One region of the Agrobacterium sp. rho-13.3 genome, then DNA from elsewhere that is predicted to be linked to it. Evidence: predicted binding sites of a transcription regulator. Region 1 holds the regulator's gene; each other region holds the start of a gene.
What was found. Region 1 encodes LexA, which represses DNA repair genes until DNA is damaged. Its sites were predicted from a motif close to TGTTCNNNNTGTGTTCNG; they were not measured.
Positions count from the first base shown of each region.

Region 2: a site for LexA is predicted at 1,864-1,881, ahead of RMR16_RS09140 (putative DNA modification/repair radical SAM protein). Genes of this name have one in related genera too.
Region 3: a site for LexA is predicted at 3,075-3,092, ahead of ruvC (crossover junction endodeoxyribonuclease RuvC). Genes of this name have one in related genera too.
Region 4: a site for LexA is predicted at 1,999-2,016, ahead of RMR16_RS14900 (YifB family Mg chelatase-like AAA ATPase). Genes of this name have one in related genera too.

Region 1 covers NZ_CP192774.1:1,071,505-1,075,873, reverse strand. Annotated here, with positions in the region: gene eno (phosphopyruvate hydratase) at 1-702, opposite strand, end outside; gene kdsA (3-deoxy-8-phosphooctulonate synthase) at 929-1,777, opposite strand; gene lexA (transcriptional repressor LexA) at 2,015-2,734, shown strand; gene RMR16_RS05340 (glutathione S-transferase family protein) at 3,013-3,690, shown strand; gene RMR16_RS05335 (ComEC/Rec2 family competence protein) at 3,728-4,369, opposite strand, start outside.
Region 2 covers NZ_CP192774.1:1,833,115-1,837,483, reverse strand. Annotated here, with positions in the region: gene RMR16_RS09155 (glycosyltransferase) at 1-108, shown strand, start outside; gene RMR16_RS09150 (glycosyltransferase family 4 protein) at 92-1,153, opposite strand; gene greA (transcription elongation factor GreA) at 1,185-1,661, opposite strand; gene RMR16_RS09140 (putative DNA modification/repair radical SAM protein) at 1,887-3,119, shown strand; gene RMR16_RS09135 (UdgX family uracil-DNA binding protein) at 3,119-4,369, shown strand, end outside.
Region 3 covers NZ_CP192774.1:2,143,799-2,148,167, reverse strand. Annotated here, with positions in the region: gene RMR16_RS10690 (MBL fold metallo-hydrolase) at 1-369, shown strand, start outside; gene RMR16_RS10685 (pyridoxamine 5'-phosphate oxidase family protein) at 396-899, opposite strand; gene RMR16_RS10680 (YebC/PmpR family DNA-binding transcriptional regulator) at 1,072-1,818, shown strand; gene RMR16_RS10675 (LLM class flavin-dependent oxidoreductase) at 1,890-2,891, opposite strand; gene ruvC (crossover junction endodeoxyribonuclease RuvC) at 3,134-3,646, shown strand; gene ruvA (Holliday junction branch migration protein RuvA) at 3,671-4,288, shown strand; gene RMR16_RS10660 (AbrB/MazE/SpoVT family DNA-binding domain-containing protein) at 4,343-4,369, shown strand, end outside.
Region 4 covers NZ_CP192774.1:3,065,177-3,069,545, forward strand. Annotated here, with positions in the region: gene RMR16_RS14885 (sn-glycerol-3-phosphate import ATP-binding protein UgpC) at 1-110, shown strand, start outside; gene RMR16_RS14890 (cupin domain-containing protein) at 274-786, shown strand; gene gshB (glutathione synthase) at 884-1,840, shown strand; gene RMR16_RS14900 (YifB family Mg chelatase-like AAA ATPase) at 2,098-3,630, shown strand; gene RMR16_RS14905 (hypothetical protein) at 4,050-4,369, opposite strand, start outside.

The sequences.
Region 1 (4,369 bases):
GTCGCCCGGCTTGTAACCGGCCTTTTCAATCGACTTCACGATGAAATCGAGAGCTTCAGGCGCGCTTTTCAGGCCTGGTGCAAAACCACCTTCGTCACCAACGTTGGTGTTGTGGCCCTGCGAAGACAGTTCCTTTTTCAGAACGTGGAAGATTTCAGCGCCGATGCGCACAGCGTCACGGATGCTTTCCGCGCCAACTGGCAGAATCATGAATTCCTGAAAATCGATCGGGTTATCGGCATGTGCGCCACCGTTGATGATGTTCATCATCGGTACTGGCAGCAGATGCGCGTTTGGACCACCGAGATAACGGTGAAGCGGCAGGCCAGTCGCATCGGCAGCAGCCTTGGCAACAGCAAGCGATACGCCGAGAATGGCGTTCGCGCCGAGGCGCGACTTGTTGGGTGTGCCGTCCAGCGCGATCAGCGTCTGGTCGATGTAGATCTGGCTTTCAGCATCAAGACCATCAAGCGCTTCGAAGATTTCCGTGTTGACGGCTTCAACGGCCTTTTCAACGCCTTTACCCAGGTAACGCTTGCCACCATCGCGCAATTCAACGGCTTCATGCGCGCCCGTCGATGCGCCAGATGGAACCGCTGCACGGCCGAAGGAACCGTCTTCAAGATGGACATCCACCTCGACAGTTGGATTGCCACGGCTATCGAGAATTTCGCGTGCGATGATGTCGGTAATGGCTGTCATGGTCTCTCCCTTGGGAATGGAACAGAATTTTTCAGTTGCCTGTCTTAAAGCGCATACCGAAAACTGTGAAGCACTTTTCGAATGGGTTGCGCGATAAAACAGGGCGCCAGAAAGGGCTGCTCGATTAAACTTCTCCGGTCGCTGTAGACCATGCAGAAGAAATTACAATGACGGCGCCCGCTTCAGGCGCCGGTTTTTCATAAAAATCAATTGGGGCCAAAACCCGTCACACCGCCTTGGCGATGTTGTCAAAGGCCAGCAGCTTTTCCAGCAGCTTCGGCATATCCTTCAAATGCACCATGTTCGGGCCATCGGACGGCGCATTGTCCGGGTCTTCGTGAGTCTCCACGAACAGACCGGCCACACCCACAGCGATAGCGGCACGCGAAAGCGTTTCCACGAATTCCCGCTGTCCACCGCTGGAGCCGCCCTGCCCGCCGGGCTGCTGCACGGAGTGAGTCGCATCGAAAACAACAGGCGCGCCGAGCGATGCCATGATCGGCAAGGAACGCATATCCGAAACGAGTGTATTGTAGCCGAACGATGCGCCGCGTTCGCACAGCAGCACATTCGGGTTGCCGCTATCGTTCAGCTTGGCCAGCACGTTCTTCATATCCCAAGGCGCTAGAAACTGGCCTTTTTTGACATTGATGACACGTCCTGTCTTCGCTGCCGCAACCAGAAGGTCCGTCTGGCGACTGAGGAACGCAGGGATTTGCAGAACATCGACAACCGGCGCAACGGCGGCGCATTGCTCTTCCGTGTGAATATCCGTCAAAACCGGAAAGCCGAACTGCGTCTTCAATTCAGCAAAAACGTCGAGCGCCTTATCGATGCCAATGCCGCGCTGACCGGAAAGAGAGGTGCGATTCGCTTTATCGAAAGAGGACTTATAGACCAGCCCGATACCCAGCTTGCCGCACAGTTCCGCCAGTGTTTCGGCAATCATGAAAGCATGATCACGGCTTTCCATCTGGCATGGCCCGGCTATCAATGTGAAGCGCTCGGCATTGGAGAAAGACACAGCACCGGCACCCTCGCCCGCAACCACTTTCAGATTATTCGTCACACTCATCGTCTTTCCTCGGAAGCAAACGGGTATTATTACAGGCGCAAGCCAATAATCGGCCCCTTATCTCAGACTGGCAACGCACTTAGCAGCAAGCCATGGTGCCAGCAAGTTACTCGTCAACGGGGCGCCGATCCATACTTCACCGAATTTTAAGGGATTGCAGAACACATATGGAACATATAGTGTTCGTTCTGTATTTGTTTCGCGAATCTTCGCCTCGAATCCCAAGGGTGCTTCTTCATGCTCACGCGCAAACAGCAGGAATTGCTTCTTTTCATTCACGAGCGAATGAAGGAGTCCGGTGTACCGCCTTCTTTTGATGAAATGAAGGATGCACTCGATCTTGCGTCGAAGTCCGGCATTCATCGGCTGATTACAGCCCTTGAAGAGCGCGGGTTTATTCGCCGGCTACCGAATCGCGCTCGCGCGCTGGAAGTCATCAAATTGCCCGAGGCTTATTCACCGAGCATCAAGCCACAGCGCGGGTTTTCCCCAAGCGTGATTGAAGGCAGCCTTGGTAAACCGAAGGCAGTCGAGCCTGCGCCTCCGAAGCCCTCGAATGATAGTGTTTTGAACGCCGTCAGCGTCCCTGTTATGGGCCGTATCGCGGCGGGCGTACCGATTTCCGCCATCCAGAACAACACCCACGATGTCGTCGTTCCGATGGATATGCTGGGTTCGGGTGAGCATTATGCGCTTGAAGTTAAAGGCGATTCGATGATCGAAGCCGGTATTTTCGACGGCGATACGGTCATTATTCGCGACGGAAGCACAGCCAATCCGGGTGATATTGTCGTAGCCCTCGTCGATGACGAAGAAGCAACCCTCAAGCGCTTCCGCCGCAAAGGTGCATCGATCGCGCTTGAAGCGGCAAACCCTGCATATGAAACCCGGATTTTTGGACCTGACCGGGTGAAGATTCAAGGTAAGCTGGTGGGTCTTATCCGTCGCTATCACTAAGTGATTTGACGTTTTTGCTGCTTTTCCAGCAGTTTTAGCGAAGATTTTCATTCGCATTTGATTGGGTGAAAGATATTCGTTAGCTGGCTCACGAATTTACCGCAATGCTTTTGGTTTGTGAGTGCGGCACGTGAAAAAAGTGGCGTGTTTTTCTGACGTTTTGTTTTGAAAGCGTGAAACCTTCAAACATCAAATAATTTCAAGCGAGCCATTAGGCGGAATGCATGTGTCATTGAGTTTTCCTGCGCTAGTACAGTGGTGCAACCGAGGGAATTGACGTGTACGACCTTTATATCGCCAACAAAAACTACTCCTCCTGGTCATTACGGCCTTGGGTATTACTGCGGACGCTCGATATTCCGTTCAACGAAAAGCTGATGCCGTTTGGCAGTTCGAACCATGACTTCTCGACATTTTCACCAACGGCAAGAGTTCCTTGCCTTGTCCAGAGTGATTTGACGGTATGGGATTCGCTGTCGATCATCGAGTATCTGGCAGAGCGGCATAAGGGCGTCTGGTCGGACAATGCGAAAGCGCGTGCATGGTCTCGTTCTGCTGCTGCCGAAATGCATTCCGGCTTTCAGGCATTGCGTAACGATCACCCCATGAGTGTTGGTCTTCGCATCCGTCCAGCCGCAATGAGTCAAAGCTTGCAGAAAGACATTTCGCGTGTCGACGCGCTTTGGCAGCAAGGTCTGGAATTGTTCGGCGGACCGTTTTTGGCCGGTGAGCAGTTCACAGCCGTGGACGCGTTTTTCTGCCCGGTGGTTTTTCGCTTTCAGACCTACGGAACGCCACTGTCTGCCGCCTCAGAGCATTACAAAACCAATATCCTGTCCTTAACCGCAATGCAGGAATGGCAAGACGCAGCCTTGCAGGAGACATGGCGTGACCCGGAGCATGAGGCCGAGGCAAAAGCTGCCGGAGAGTGGACAGAGGATCTGCGCGGGAAATAGTGCCAGGAGCCAGTTTGTCTTCGTTGGCACCACAACATCATCGCGGTGTGAGAGATAGAAGCTTTTCGATGTGAACTGGTATTGCCGTATCGAAACTCTCACGGCGCCAATTATAGCTACGGTGCATGGTCCAGGGGCGATCTGAGCCATACATCGCCGCGGTCGCTTGAAGAACGGGTTGGCCTTTCTCACCAAGCCAGATTTCCATGGAACCTGTTCGCCGCAATGTATCCCGGCTAATGAGGATCGCCCCTGACCTGCATGTGTCAAACGGTGTTCTGCGCGCCATCACCACAATATCGGCGATGTCGCAAGCCACTCCAGTCAGAGCCGTATCGGTAATGACGGCGACGGTTGCTCCTTTTGCGGACCGTGCAATGCACCACATGTCTTTGCGACAGGTGAAAACATCCGGTTTGGATAGAGCGGCCAGCATTTCTTTTTTGTGTTTCGCTCTCTCGGCTTCACTCATGCCAAATGACCGTGTCCCATCGTTGTCCGCCTCACTGTCGGTATCGTCACCGGCGGGTGACTTTTTTACCTTGAGCATTTCAGGTGGCCTGTGACGATCCGGCAAAGGCAGTGCCCTCGCCCATTGATCGTATATGAAACCGGAGGCACGCGGCTTTGTCGATGCAACGGCATCTGTCGATAACAGCGCGACAAGCGACGTGTCTTC
Region 2 (4,369 bases), 760 kb from region 1:
GCTTTGGCACAGCGCGTTGCTTCCGGCGGACATGAGCGGCTGATGAACCAGTTTTCAGAAGACGCGATTGCGTCAGCTTATATTGAGCTGTTCAAGCGCAAGCCGTGACGGCATTATAGGCGCGATCAATATTTTCGGCTTCACCGGTAATGGTGAAGTGATTGGCGACGTGGGCGCGGGCGGCAATCGAAGCGGTGCCGCGTCTTGCATCGTCTTTCAGCCAGCCCAGTGCCGAAAGGCTCATGGCGTCCAGATCGTTACGGGCGATAATGTCGCCCGTTTGAGGCGCGACAATCAACTCCGGAAAAGCCCCAACATCCGTGGCGATCACCGGCACACCCGTTGCCATGGCTTCCAGCGGCGTCAGGCCGAAGCCTTCCCAGCGTTGGGGGGCGATGAACAGGTCGAGGGAGCGGTACCATTCGTTGATGTTGGTGTGTTCACCCACGAAGAGGATGCGGTCCGCAAGACCGGCGGCGCGGACTTTGTCTTTCAGGCCGTTTTCAAACTCCACATGCGGTCCTGTGGCACGACCTGCTATTATGGCGGACCATTCGGGCTGCTGTGGCAACACCGCAATCATGGTGTCGACAAACAGGTCCGTGCCCTTTTGGTGGCGGACCCTGCCGAAACACCCAACGTATTTCTGATGAGGATCAAGGCCGAGCGTGCGTTTCGCCTCAGCCTTGTCGGCGGGCGGCGAGAAGCGCTCGGTGTCTATGCCATGCATGATGACGGTGCTTTGCACGTCCAGATAGGATGCCGTTTTGCTGCTGGTGGCGATGACCGCGTCCATTTTTGAAATCAGAAATTTCGTCCAGCCGCTGTGCTTGCGTTGTGATGCGGAAGTGAACACCAGTTTCAGCTTCATGCGCAAAATATCGCGCAGGATGAGGCCGGGCAGCATTTCGATGTTGCGCCGCGCATGCCAGACGCGCGGCTTGTGATCCGGTCCGAACTGCCACAGCCTCCAAAGGTCGCGGAAACGAACATGCGGCAGGCTTTGCGGCAGGCCGGGTCCGATAGCGGCAACCTTTTGCCCTTGCCGATTCTGGATCGGCAAAAGCTGGATGATGGTGGATGTCACGCCCGAAAGCCTGCGCTTGAAATTGGGAGCAAGCACGCGGACATCGCGTATATCGACATAGGGCAAATTCGGCATCTCGCGGGAAATATGCGGCTTATCAGCCCCAGGTGAGGGAAAGAATTTCGTAGCCGCGTGAACCGCCGGGTGCATTCACCTCAATGCTATCGCCAACTTCCTTGCCAATCAGCGCACGGGCGATAGGCGAGGAAATAGAAATACGGCCCTGCTTGACGTCGGCTTCCTGATCGCCAACGATCTGGTACGTCTTCTGTTCTTTGGAATCTTCATCCACGAGTTTGATCGTCGCACCAAACTTGATCGTCGTACCGGACATCTTCGACAGGTCGATGACTTCGGCGCGGGCTGTCAGATCTTCAAGCTCGCCAACGCGGCCCTCATTGTGGCTCTGCGCTTCCTTGGCTGCGTGATATTCTGCGTTTTCGGACAGGTCGCCATGGGCGCGCGCTTCGGCAATTGCCTCGATGATTCGTGGACGCTCTTCCTGCTGACGCCAGCGAAGTTCTTCCTGTAGCTTGACGAAGCCACTCTGAGTCATCGGTACTTTTTCTACCATTTTTTAGTCCTTCGCATTCAAACTGCGGCACCCGCAGACACAAAAAGAAACAGGTTCCGGAGCAAAACTTCGGAACCATGTCAAAATCACAATTGCTGCGACTATATCAGAAGACCGTCGCAAATTGCCAGAAAATTTGAAACCGCCAAACCCTAGTTGAAACCAATAGGCCTATTTTTAATCGCAGATTGACAGTCAATGCAAGAACATATAGTGAACATTACTATGAAAAAGTCAATAAAAGAAAGACTGGCGGTTCTTTCCGATGCGGCGAAATATGATGCGTCGTGCGCCTCCAGTGGCACGACAAAGCGTAATTCATCCGCATCCGGCGGGTTGGGGTCCACGGAAGGGTCTGGCATTTGTCATGCATATGCGCCAGATGGGCGCTGTATTTCCCTTCTGAAAATCTTGCTCACCAATTTCTGCATTTATGATTGCGCTTATTGCATCAATCGGTCTTCCAGCAATGTCGAGCGGGCGCGCTTTACAGTGGAAGAAGTGGTGTGGCTGACACTCGAGTTTTATCGGCGCAATTACATTGAAGGACTGTTTTTGTCCTCCGGTATCATTCGCTCATCCGATCACACGATGGAAGAACTGGTTCGTGTGGCGCGGGAGCTGCGGGTAACGCATGGGTTTCGCGGCTACATTCACCTCAAATCCATTCCCGAAGCATCGGCGCGTTTGGTGGAGGAGGCGGGGCTTTATGCGGATCGATTGTCGATCAATATCGAATTGCCCACCGACAGCGGTATTGGGCGGTTTGCGCCGGAAAAACAGCCCGTCAATATTCGCAAATCCATGGCTGATATTCGTCTGAAAATAGAGGAGGCGGGGGAGCCAACATTGCAGACGAAGCGGGTCAGGAAATTTGCGCCGGCTGGCCAAAGCACGCAGATGATTGTTGGTGCGGACGGGGCCAGTGACAGCACGATTCTCTCCACCAGTTCGCGCCTTTATGGCAGTTACGGGTTGCGGCGCGTCTATTATTCCGCGTTCAGCCCAATTCCCGATTCGTCGAAAAATCTGCCGCTCATCAAGCCGCCTTTGATGCGGGAGCATCGGCTTTATCAGGCCGACTGGCTTTACCGATTCTATGGTTTTGATATCGCCGAAATCACCTCCACGCAGCAGGATGGGATGCTGGATCTCGATATTGATCCGAAGCTGGCTTGGGCACTGGCAAACCGTCAGCATTTTCCGGTGGATGTGAACAAGGCCGATCGCGAAAACCTGCTGCGTGTTCCCGGTTTTGGCACCAAAACGGTCAGTTCCATTTTGTCATCGCGGCGGTTTCGGCAGTTGAGATTGGAAGACGTCGCGAAGTTTGGCGTGTCTTTGAAAAAGGTGAAAGCGTTCATCGTTGCGCAAGGGTGGACGCCGGGGAAATTAACGGAACGACCGGATTTGCGGGCCATGTTTGCACCGCAGCCGGAACAGCTATCGTTGCTGTAATGTATCGGGTTACGCTGGAGGGACGAGGAGATTTTGCCGAGTGGCGCAACGCTGCACGGGCTTTTCTTGCCGCACATGTCTCACCGCGGGAGATCGACTGGCGACTTCACAGCGAAGAATCTGGCCTGCTGGGATTTGAAGAGGGAGATGCGGTTCCGTCCTTCGACAGTACAGCCAATATCAGCGTGCCGTCGTCTTTTGTACCACTTGCCCAAACCGTTATCTGTCACAGCGATCCCGCACGTTTTGCGCTGCTTTACCGCCTTTTGTGGCGGCTGGTTCAGGATCGGGCGCTGCTGCAATTCAAGTCTGATTCGGATGTGGCAGAGGCGCGCAAACTGGAGAAATCCGTTCGCCGCGACAGTCACAAGATGACGGCATTTGTGCGCTTCAAGGAAGTGGATTTGCCGGAAGGGGAGGTCGGACGGCGGCGCTTTGTTGCGTGGTTTGAGCCGGACCATTTTATTGTCGAGCGCAAGGCGTCATTTTTCCAGCGCCGATTTACCGATATGGATTGGTTTATCGCTACACCAAAGGGTTTTGCGCGGTGGGATGGACAGACGCTTGAGACGTCGCGGATGGCGGCGGAAAAGCGGGTTCTCAACGATGAGACCGAGGATCTCTGGCGCACCTATTATGCCAATATTTTCAATCCGGCACGGTTGAAGATCAAAGCGATGACATCGGAAATGCCCAAGAAATACTGGAAAAATCTGCCGGAGGCAGACCTTATTCCGGAATTGATTTTGGGTGCCGAAGCGCGGGTGCTGGAGATGGCCGCAAAAGCCGCATCAGAGCCACAGCTCTTTCATCATCGGCTGCAAGCGGCGGCAGAAAACGTTGCCGCGCCGGTTTTGCCAGATGCCGATACACTGGAAGGTTTGAAACACGAGGCGCAAAGCTGCACGCTTTGTCCGTTGCATTGCAAGGCTACGCAAACAGTGTTTGGCGAAGGACAGTCAAACGCAGATGTTATGATTGTCGGTGAGCAACCCGGTGATGTCGAAGATCTTGCGGGGCGTCCGTTCGTTGGCCCCGCAGGCAAAGTGTTCGATCAAGTGCTGGGTGAGACCGGCATGGCGCGTGAGAAACTTTATGTCACCAATGCCGTCAAACATTTCAAATATGAGGCGCGTGGCAAGAAACGTATCCACCAGCGCCCGGATGCGGGCGAAGTGCAGCGTTGCCGCTGGTGGCTGACGCGCGAGATGGACCTGGTGCAACCCAAGCTGATCGTTGCCATGGGAGCA
Region 3 (4,369 bases), 1.1 Mb from region 1:
GGTGGCGGATTGCTTCAAAAAGACGGCAACTCGATTTTCATTTTTGAAGTGGCTGGTCTGTGCATCGGCCATCTGGGGCATTTGCATTATGAGTTGACCGAAACGCAATATGCGCAAATCGGGCGTCTGGATGTATTGATGGTGCCGGTGGATGGTGGGTTGACGATGGGGTCGGACAGTATGAGCCGGATCGTCAAACGGCTGCGCTCTGCGCTGATTTTGCCGATGCATCAGCCGAGCGCCTTGGAGCAATTCCTCTCGACATTCGGTGCGCAGTTCAAGATTGCCTACGCTAGCGATACCATCATCAGAGTGTCCATGAAAAACCTTCCCCGCCAACCACAAATCCTCGTGCCGAAAGGCATGTGAATTGGCGTTTGACGGGGAAGAGTAGCTTAGGCGAATGCCAGGTGCTGTCTGACGCCGACATCTGGCGTCTTATCATCCGTCAAATTGGCCTTGGCGATTTCCCAGCCGAATTTCAGGGTGCTGTCTGTGGAGGCCCAGATGTCTGCGTCATCCACATGCAAGGCGAGCATTGTCAGCTGCGGATCATTCTTGCCGTGTTCGTACCAGGCAGCGGTGACGGAATTCCAGTATTCTTCGATCTTGGCTTTGTCATCGCGCACCTCCAGCTTGCCCGACAGGGAAGCGTGATAGTCGTGATCCTTGCCCACGACGCAGAAATGCGCGCGTGCACCGGATTTCAAAGATTGCACAAGATGTGAATCCTTCTTGGTATAAAACCAGATTGTATTTGTTTTGGGGTCGGCGTGCGGCGCCATTGGCTGCATGTGGCTATGGAGACCCTCAAGACCAAGCATGCCAGCGTGCAAGGAATTAATCTCGTCCCAAAGCTGACGGGCAGGGGCTTCGCGTGCTTCACTCAGACTGACCATGAAATCGTCTCCTTACAGTTTCTCGTTGTTTCATAATCAAAACGACGGGAGGACATTTCCGTTCCTTCGAAAGATCGCAACGCGCTTTAGAAGCGATGTTACGGGCTTGAACAGCCGGGCTATCGCAATTATAAGGCCCACAATCCAAACAAACGATCCGATCAGGGGTGCCATGGCTGGCCATTCACAGTTCAAAAACATCATGCATCGTAAGGGAAAACAGGATTCGATCCGTTCGAAGATGTTTTCCAAGCTTGCGCGTGAAATCACCGTCGCTGCCAAGTCTGGCTTGCCGGATGTGACCATGAATGCGGCGTTGCGTCTGGCGGTGCAAAACGCCAAGGCGCAATCGATGCCGAAGGACAACATCGACCGCGCCATCAAGAAGGCGTCGGGTGCTGATGCTGAAAACTACGATTACGTACGTTACGAAGGCTACGGCCCCGGTGGCACGGCGGTTATCGTTGAAGCGCTGACTGACAACCGCAACCGCACAGCCTCCAACGTCCGCTCCATCTTCACCAAGGCTGGCGGCGCATTGGGCGAAACCGGATCAGTGTCCTTCTCCTTCGACCGCGTCGGTGAAATTACCTACAAGGTGGGCGTGGGCGATGCTGACACGGTGATGGAGGCGGCCATCGAAGCCGGTGCCGACGACGTTGAATCCAGCGAAGATGGCCACACGATCATCTGCGGTTTTGAAGCGATGAACGAGGTGTCCAAAGCGCTGGAAGGCGTGCTGGGCGAAGCTGATAGCGTCAAGTCCATCTGGAAGGCGCAGAACACCGTGCCGGTCGATGAAGAAAAAGCACAATCGCTGATGAAGCTTATCGACAACCTTGAAGACGATGATGACGTGCAGAACGTCTATTCGAACTTCGAAGTTTCTGAGGAAGTTCTGGCGAAGCTTTCTGCCTGATTTTTAAGGCAAGAATATTCGCTTACAGTTCGTGTATTGGCCCCGGCAGCGATGCTCCGGGGCCTTTGCTTTCAGGCCGCTATTTTCAATCCACCACGCACCTCTGAGAAAACCTCGACGGAGCGCAGGCGTTTTTCAATGCTGTGGATGGGCATGGAGATAATCAGTTCATCTGCGCCAGTGTCGGAAAGAAAGTCAGCCAGTTTCCGCTCGATTGTGGCGTGCGAGCCGACGGTTGCATATCGCAGCGTGTGATCGACAGTAATGCGCTCCATATCACTCCAGTGACCGTCCATGCTTTCCACGGGCTTTGGAAACTGGGTGCGGACATTTTTGCGCAGATTGACGAATTGCTGCTGCGCGGACGTGAAGAGATATTCCGCTTCCTCATCCGTATCGGCACCTACGCCCATCACGCCGACCATCACGTATGGCTTTTGCAGTGTTGCCGACGGCTGGAAGCGTTCGCGGTAGATGGCGATGGCATCCATCAACATATCCGGCGCAAAGTGTGAAGCGAAGGAATAGGGCAGGCCAAAGGCAGCGGCCAAATGGGCGCTGTACACGCTGGAGCCAAGCAGGAAAATCGGCACATGAGAATTCATGCCCGGCACGGCCAGAATGGCCTGATCCGGTTCCGGTTCGCCGAGATAGCGCTGTAATTCAACGATATCGTGCGGGAAGTTTTCGGCACCGGCATCCAGATTGCGGCGAAGCGCGCGGGCGGTGCGCATGTCCGTTCCCGGTGCGCGACCAAGGCCCAGATCGACACGGCCCGGCAGCAGGGCGGCCAGGGTGCCAAACTGTTCGGCAATGACCAGCGGTGAGTGGTTTGGCAGCATGATACCGCCGGAACCGACTCGAATGCGTGATGTGGCAGCACCGACATGGGCAATAACGAGCGATGTCGCGGCGCTGGCAATGCCCGGCATGCCGTGATGTTCTGCAAGCCAGATGCGCTCATAGCCGTGTTCTTCGGCCTTGATGGCCATGCGGCGAGAGTTTTCAAGCGCCTTGCTCGCGTTTTCGCCCTCACCGATGGGAGAGAGGTCGAGAATGGAAAAGGGAATCATAGGACGCTCCTCAGCGCTTTATCGTGTTTATCCCGATGTAAGTTGCACTGCGGAATTTGCCAGTGCAGTCGCGTCGAATTGATCGTGGTGTCAGAAAAACTTGTTCTTCGGCGGGCGAGAAAACATCGGAACTCCGATGAAAAGGTCTTAACCTTTGGCAGCCAACGCCTTTCCATTGAGGGATGTTGTCGTTTTGTTCACTTATCGCTGGCAGGTTTTGTCACTCAAGGATAGGGTGAAGCATGCAGAACGCGATTCGAATTATCGGGATTGATCCGGGGCTGAGGCGAATGGGCTGGGGCATCATAGAAACGCTGGGCAACAGCCTGCGTTTTGTGGCGTCTGGAACAGTCACGTCCGATGGCGATATGGATCTGGCCTCGCGCCTTTGCCAGTTGCATGATGGCTTGGCGGAAATCGTGCATTCGCATCAGCCCGATGAAGCGGCGGTAGAACAGACCTTCGTGAACAAGGACGCTGTGGCGACGTTGAAGCTGGGGCAGGCGCGTGGCATTGCGATGCTGGTTCCGGCGCGGGCGGGCTTGCCGGTGTCGGAATATGCACCGAATGCCGTCAAAAAATCCGTGATCGGCGTGGGTCATGGCGACAAGAAGCAAATCCACATGATGCTGAAAATCCTGATGCCCAAGGCCGAATTCAAGGGCAATGACGCGGCGGATGCTCTGGCAATTGCCATTTGCCACGCTCACAATCGCGTCAGCGACCGGATGCGGCGCGTTCTGGCCGCCAGCTAATTTTTTTATATTGAAAGCGTCATGATGATCGGGAAACTCAAAGGCACAATCGATGAAATCGGCGACGACCATGTGCTCGTCGATGTGCATGGCGTGTGTTACGTCGCGCATTGTTCGGCGCGCACCTTGTCGCGGCTCGGGTCTGCGGGGGAAGCCGTCGTGCTTTTCATCGAAACCTATGTGCGCGAAGACCAGTTGAAGCTTTTCGGTTTCACCACTGCGTTGGAGCGGGAGTGGTTCAACCTGCTGCAAAGCGTGCAAGGTGTGGGCTCCAAGGTCGCACTGGCGGTGCTTTCGACTTTGACGCCATCCGAACTGGCCAATGCTATCGCGCTCCAGGACAAGGTTGTTGTGTCGCGTGCGCCGGGTGTCGGCCCCAAAGTGGCGATCCGTATCGTGACGGAGCTTCGCAACAAGGCTCCTGCATTTGCGGGTGAAGCATCGGGCGCCATTGGATTCAAACAGGAACTGAGCGAAGGGGTAGCGCCTGCACCCGTTGCCGATGCCGTGTCTGCGCTGACCAATCTCGGTTATTCCCGCGACCAAGCCGCAAACGCCGTTGCCGCAGCATTGAAAAATGGCGGTGAGGGTGCCGATAGCGCCAAGTTGATCCGGCTTGGTTTGAAGGAGCTTTCGCGGTGAATCCTTGCTATTTTTCACATTCCTTACTATTGTGAAAATGTAAGGAGCGATCGAATGAATGTCTTTTATGGAACGATGACA
Region 4 (4,369 bases), 1.1 Mb from region 1:
TCGCGCCGGAAAAACTGCACTTCTTCGACAAGGAAACCGGCAAGCGCATCGAAGGCAGTGCCAACGCCAACACGCAGCAACCCGCCCAACACCTGGCTGCCGCCCATTAAAAAATACGGGAAAATGCCGATCCATTAAAATTGATGCAATTTATGGAAGAGCATTCTTACTCCATTTGTGGTATTGCATCCCCATTGCAAAAGCATTTCCAGCAAAAGTGCGCAGCGGTTTTGCGTCCGGATAATGCGGAAAATGCTCTGGTGGGGACGCAATATGGTTCTGCATGTAGTAATAGCAAGTGTAGCTGCGATGGCGGGCCGTTCCGTGCCGTCGATACCGCTCTCAAGGGGCGGTGTTAAGGCCAAGCCCGTGGTGTCCGCCACCGCCCATGCCATGGATATGCAACCAGCCCCGATCAATCCGGACTGGATCATCTCAGGCACCCCGCACGCCCGTATGGCGGATCATTCCCGCAGCGGCGACCGCGCCGCCCAGACAGCCCTTTGGGATTGCACGGCGGGCAGCTTCCGCTGGTTTTTTGGCTGGGACGAAACGGTCCATATTGTCGAAGGTGACGTGCACGTCACCGCCGAGGACGGCTCCGTGCACCATCTGCGGGCTGGCGATGTCGCCTATTTCAAAGCGGGCACATGGGCCACATGGCGGGTTGACGCTTACGTGCGCAAGGTCGCTTTCCTGCGCCGTCCGTTCCCCTGGCCGATTGCCTTGGCCTATCGCGTCAAGAACAAGCTGCTGCCGTCCAAGGCACCCTCGCTTGCGGGCTGATAGTCTTCAATAAAACTCATAGATGCGCAATCTGGTAGCAGTTGCCTTTGAAGTCCCTCTAGCCTAAACCTTTCGGGCTTTTGAAAGGGAAATGCGCATGGCCAAAATCAAGAACGTCGCGATCCAGATGGATCATGTCTCCGGCATCAACATCGCTGGCGATAGCACCTTTGCGATCAGCCTTGAGGCGCAGGCCCGCGGTTATCGCCTGTTCCATTATACGCCGGATCGGCTGTCGATGCGCGATGGCAAGATTTTTGCCACCGTCGAGCAGATGGAACTGCGCGATATCAAGGGTGATCATTTTTCTCTGTCTGAACCGGAGCGCATCGACCTGTCCACCATGGATGTCATCCATCTGCGCCAGGATCCGCCCTTCGACATGGCTTATATTACCTCCACGCATCTGCTGGAGCGCATTCACCCCAAAACGCTGGTGGTGAATGATCCGGCATGGGTGCGCAATTCACCGGAAAAGATTTTCGTCACCGAATTCGCAGACCTCATGCCCGCCACGTTGATCACCAAGGACGTGACCGAAATTGCCCGCTTCCGGGAAGAAATGGGCGATATCATCCTCAAGCCTTTGTACGGCAATGGCGGCGCTGGCGTGTTCCACTCCACCCGTGATGACCGCAACTTCTCCTCGCTTCTGGAAATGTTCGGTCAGATGTTCCGTGAACCCTATATCGCCCAGCAATATCTGCCGGATGTCCGCAAGGGCGACAAGCGCATCCTGCTGGTGGATGGAGAGCCGGTCGGTGCGATCAACCGTGTGCCTGCGGAAAACGACGCGCGCTCCAACATGCACGCCGGCGGTCGCCCTGAGCCAACGGAACTCACGGCCCGCGAAAAAGAAATCTGCGAACGCATCGGCCCAGCCCTTCGTGAGCGCGGCTTCCTCTTTGTCGGCATTGATGTGATTGGCGATTACATGACGGAAATCAACGTCACCTCCCCAACCGGCATCCGCGAAACCCGCAAATTCGGCGGCGCAGACGTCGCCAGCTTGCTGTGGGACGCCATTGAGCGCAAACGCGATGCGCAGGGCTGATTCCAGCCCGCACGCCGTCACCCCGGACTTGATCCGGGGTCCAGCGTGATCAACTCCTTGATCACTAAAGACTCTTGGCTTCAGTGCCCGCCCACTGACGTCACCACCTGCAACCAAAAGCAATTTTACACACCAAGAACGAGAAATAACTGTCGTTCCGTTCTTGTTTTATTCTCGTCTGTGTGCAAGGTTGCAGGTGCGGCCACGTACACGTGAGATCATGTGCGAAACCCTGGCCGCTTGCTTGGGGGCAAGCCATGGTCGCGCGGGTGAATACGGTGGCATTTCAGGGCATAGAGGGTGTGCCCGTTGACGTACAGGTCATGGTCGCACCCGGCAAGGTCGGCATACAGATCGTCGGCCTGCCGGATAAGGCCGTGGCCGAAAGCCGCGAGAGGGTGCAGGCCGCACTCCATGCCTCCGGCCTGGCGCTTCCCGCCAAAAAAGTCACGGTCAATCTCGCCCCCGCTGATCTGCCCAAGGAAGGTTCCCACTTCGATTTGCCGATCGCCCTTGGCCTGATGGCCGCTCTCGGCGCAATCCCCGCGAATGCGCTCGATGCCTATGTCGTGTTGGGAGAGCTTAATCTGGATGGCACCATCGGCGCTGTCACCGGCACGTTGCCCGCCGCAATCGGTGCCAACGCTCAAGGCAAAGGCCTCATCTGCCCGGCAGAGAGCGGTGGAGAGGCCGCATGGGCTGGTGCGGATATCGACATTCTCGCGCCCCGCAGCCTCATTGCCCTCGTCAATCATTTTCGCGGCACCCAGCGCCTCTCACGTCCGGTTCCCGCCATCCGCGCCAATCCCGCAAACCTGCCGGACCTTGCCGATATCAAGGGGCAGGAAAGCGCCAAACGCGCTTTGGAAGTGGCCGCTGCCGGTGGCCACAATCTTTTGATGGTCGGCCCGCCGGGGTCTGGAAAATCCATGCTTGCCTCCCGCCTGCCATCCATTCTGCCGCCGCTGTCGGCAGCGGAGTTGCTGGAAGTGTCCATGGTGCATTCCATCGCCGGTCAGCTTTCGGGCGGCAAATTGTCGGATCGCCGCCCGTTCCGCACGCCTCATCATTCCGCCACCATGGCAGCCTTGGTCGGCGGCGGCCTGCGTGCCAGACCGGGCGAAGCCTCGCTTGCCCATCATGGTGTTTTGTTTCTCGATGAGTTTCCGGAGTTTTCGCCCCAAGCGCTGGACGCCCTGCGCCAACCGCTTGAAACCGGCGAATGCATCATTGCTCGCGCCAATCACCGGGTCAGCTATCCGGCGGAAATCCAGCTTGTCGCCGCCATGAACCCCTGCAAATGCGGCATGGCGGGGGAGCCCGGTTTTACCTGCGCCAGAGGACCGCGTTGCGTGACCGATTACCAGACCCGCATTTCCGGCCCGCTGATGGACCGCATCGATATTCGCATCGAAGTCCCCGCCGTCTCCGCCGCAGACCTCATCCGGCCAATGGCGGCGGAAGCCAGCGCCAATGTTGCAAAACGTGTGGCGTCGGCTCGGCACACGCAGGAGGAGCGCTATGCGATGGAAGGATTGAGAGGCATCCGCACCAATGCCCGCTGCTCCACCGCCCTCATCGAAAAATTCGCCGAACCCGATGCCCCCGGCCTGCAATTGCTGCGCGATGCTGCCGAAAAACTGAAATTTTCCGCCCGAGGCTACCACCGCATCCTCAAGGTCGCCCGGACCCTGGCCGATCTCGATAACAAGCCCACCGTCACCCGTATCCACCTGGCCGAAGCCATCTCCTACCGCATCGCAGGCGAACGCCTGACGGCGGCTGCGTGATGGGTTGGAATATGCGGAAACGTCAAGCAAAGAAGCCCACTCGTCTTGGGAACGGGCAATAGTCTCGACTGGATTGCTGTAAGGTGCGCCTTCTTCATCCCTCCGTCATGCCGGACCCGATTCGGCATCCAGCGCCGCGTGTCCACGCGGCAGAAGACTCCTCCTGTTGACAGCGACAATAAAGGCGTTTTTCCCGTCGTCCCCCCACCCTCAATGTCATCATTTGGCTGGTCCCACCTCTCCTCCGTCACCCCGGACCTGATCCGGGGTCCAGCCGCCTTGCGTCTGCAAGGCGAGAGAACCCCTCTCCGTGCGTTGCGTCGGCAAAGGGTCTCTCGCCGCGCAGACGCGCGGCACTGGATCCCGGATCGGGTCCGGGATGACGGAGGTTGGAGTGGTCGCCGGAGTGAAATGGATAGCTAATATGATAAATTATTTAATGAAATCAATATTTTATAATAATAACCACCGAAGTAATAATAAATTTTCGCACTTTTCTCCACACGCCCAAAACTGCGCGCACAATGGTGCTGTTCCGCCCTCGGATACACCGCAAGGCGTTGCGGCGAGGCGGGATCGGTGCTGGTGGTGAAGGGGTTACGCAAACCTTCACCGCCGGGGCCGGACAGCAAATCCCCCCGGCGGCAACGGGAGGAGGATGACGCCGGTTGCGGACCGGCTGGCGTTGTCTTCCCGATGCCCGACAGGCTTAACCGCCGCCGGGTGTACCGACAGCTCA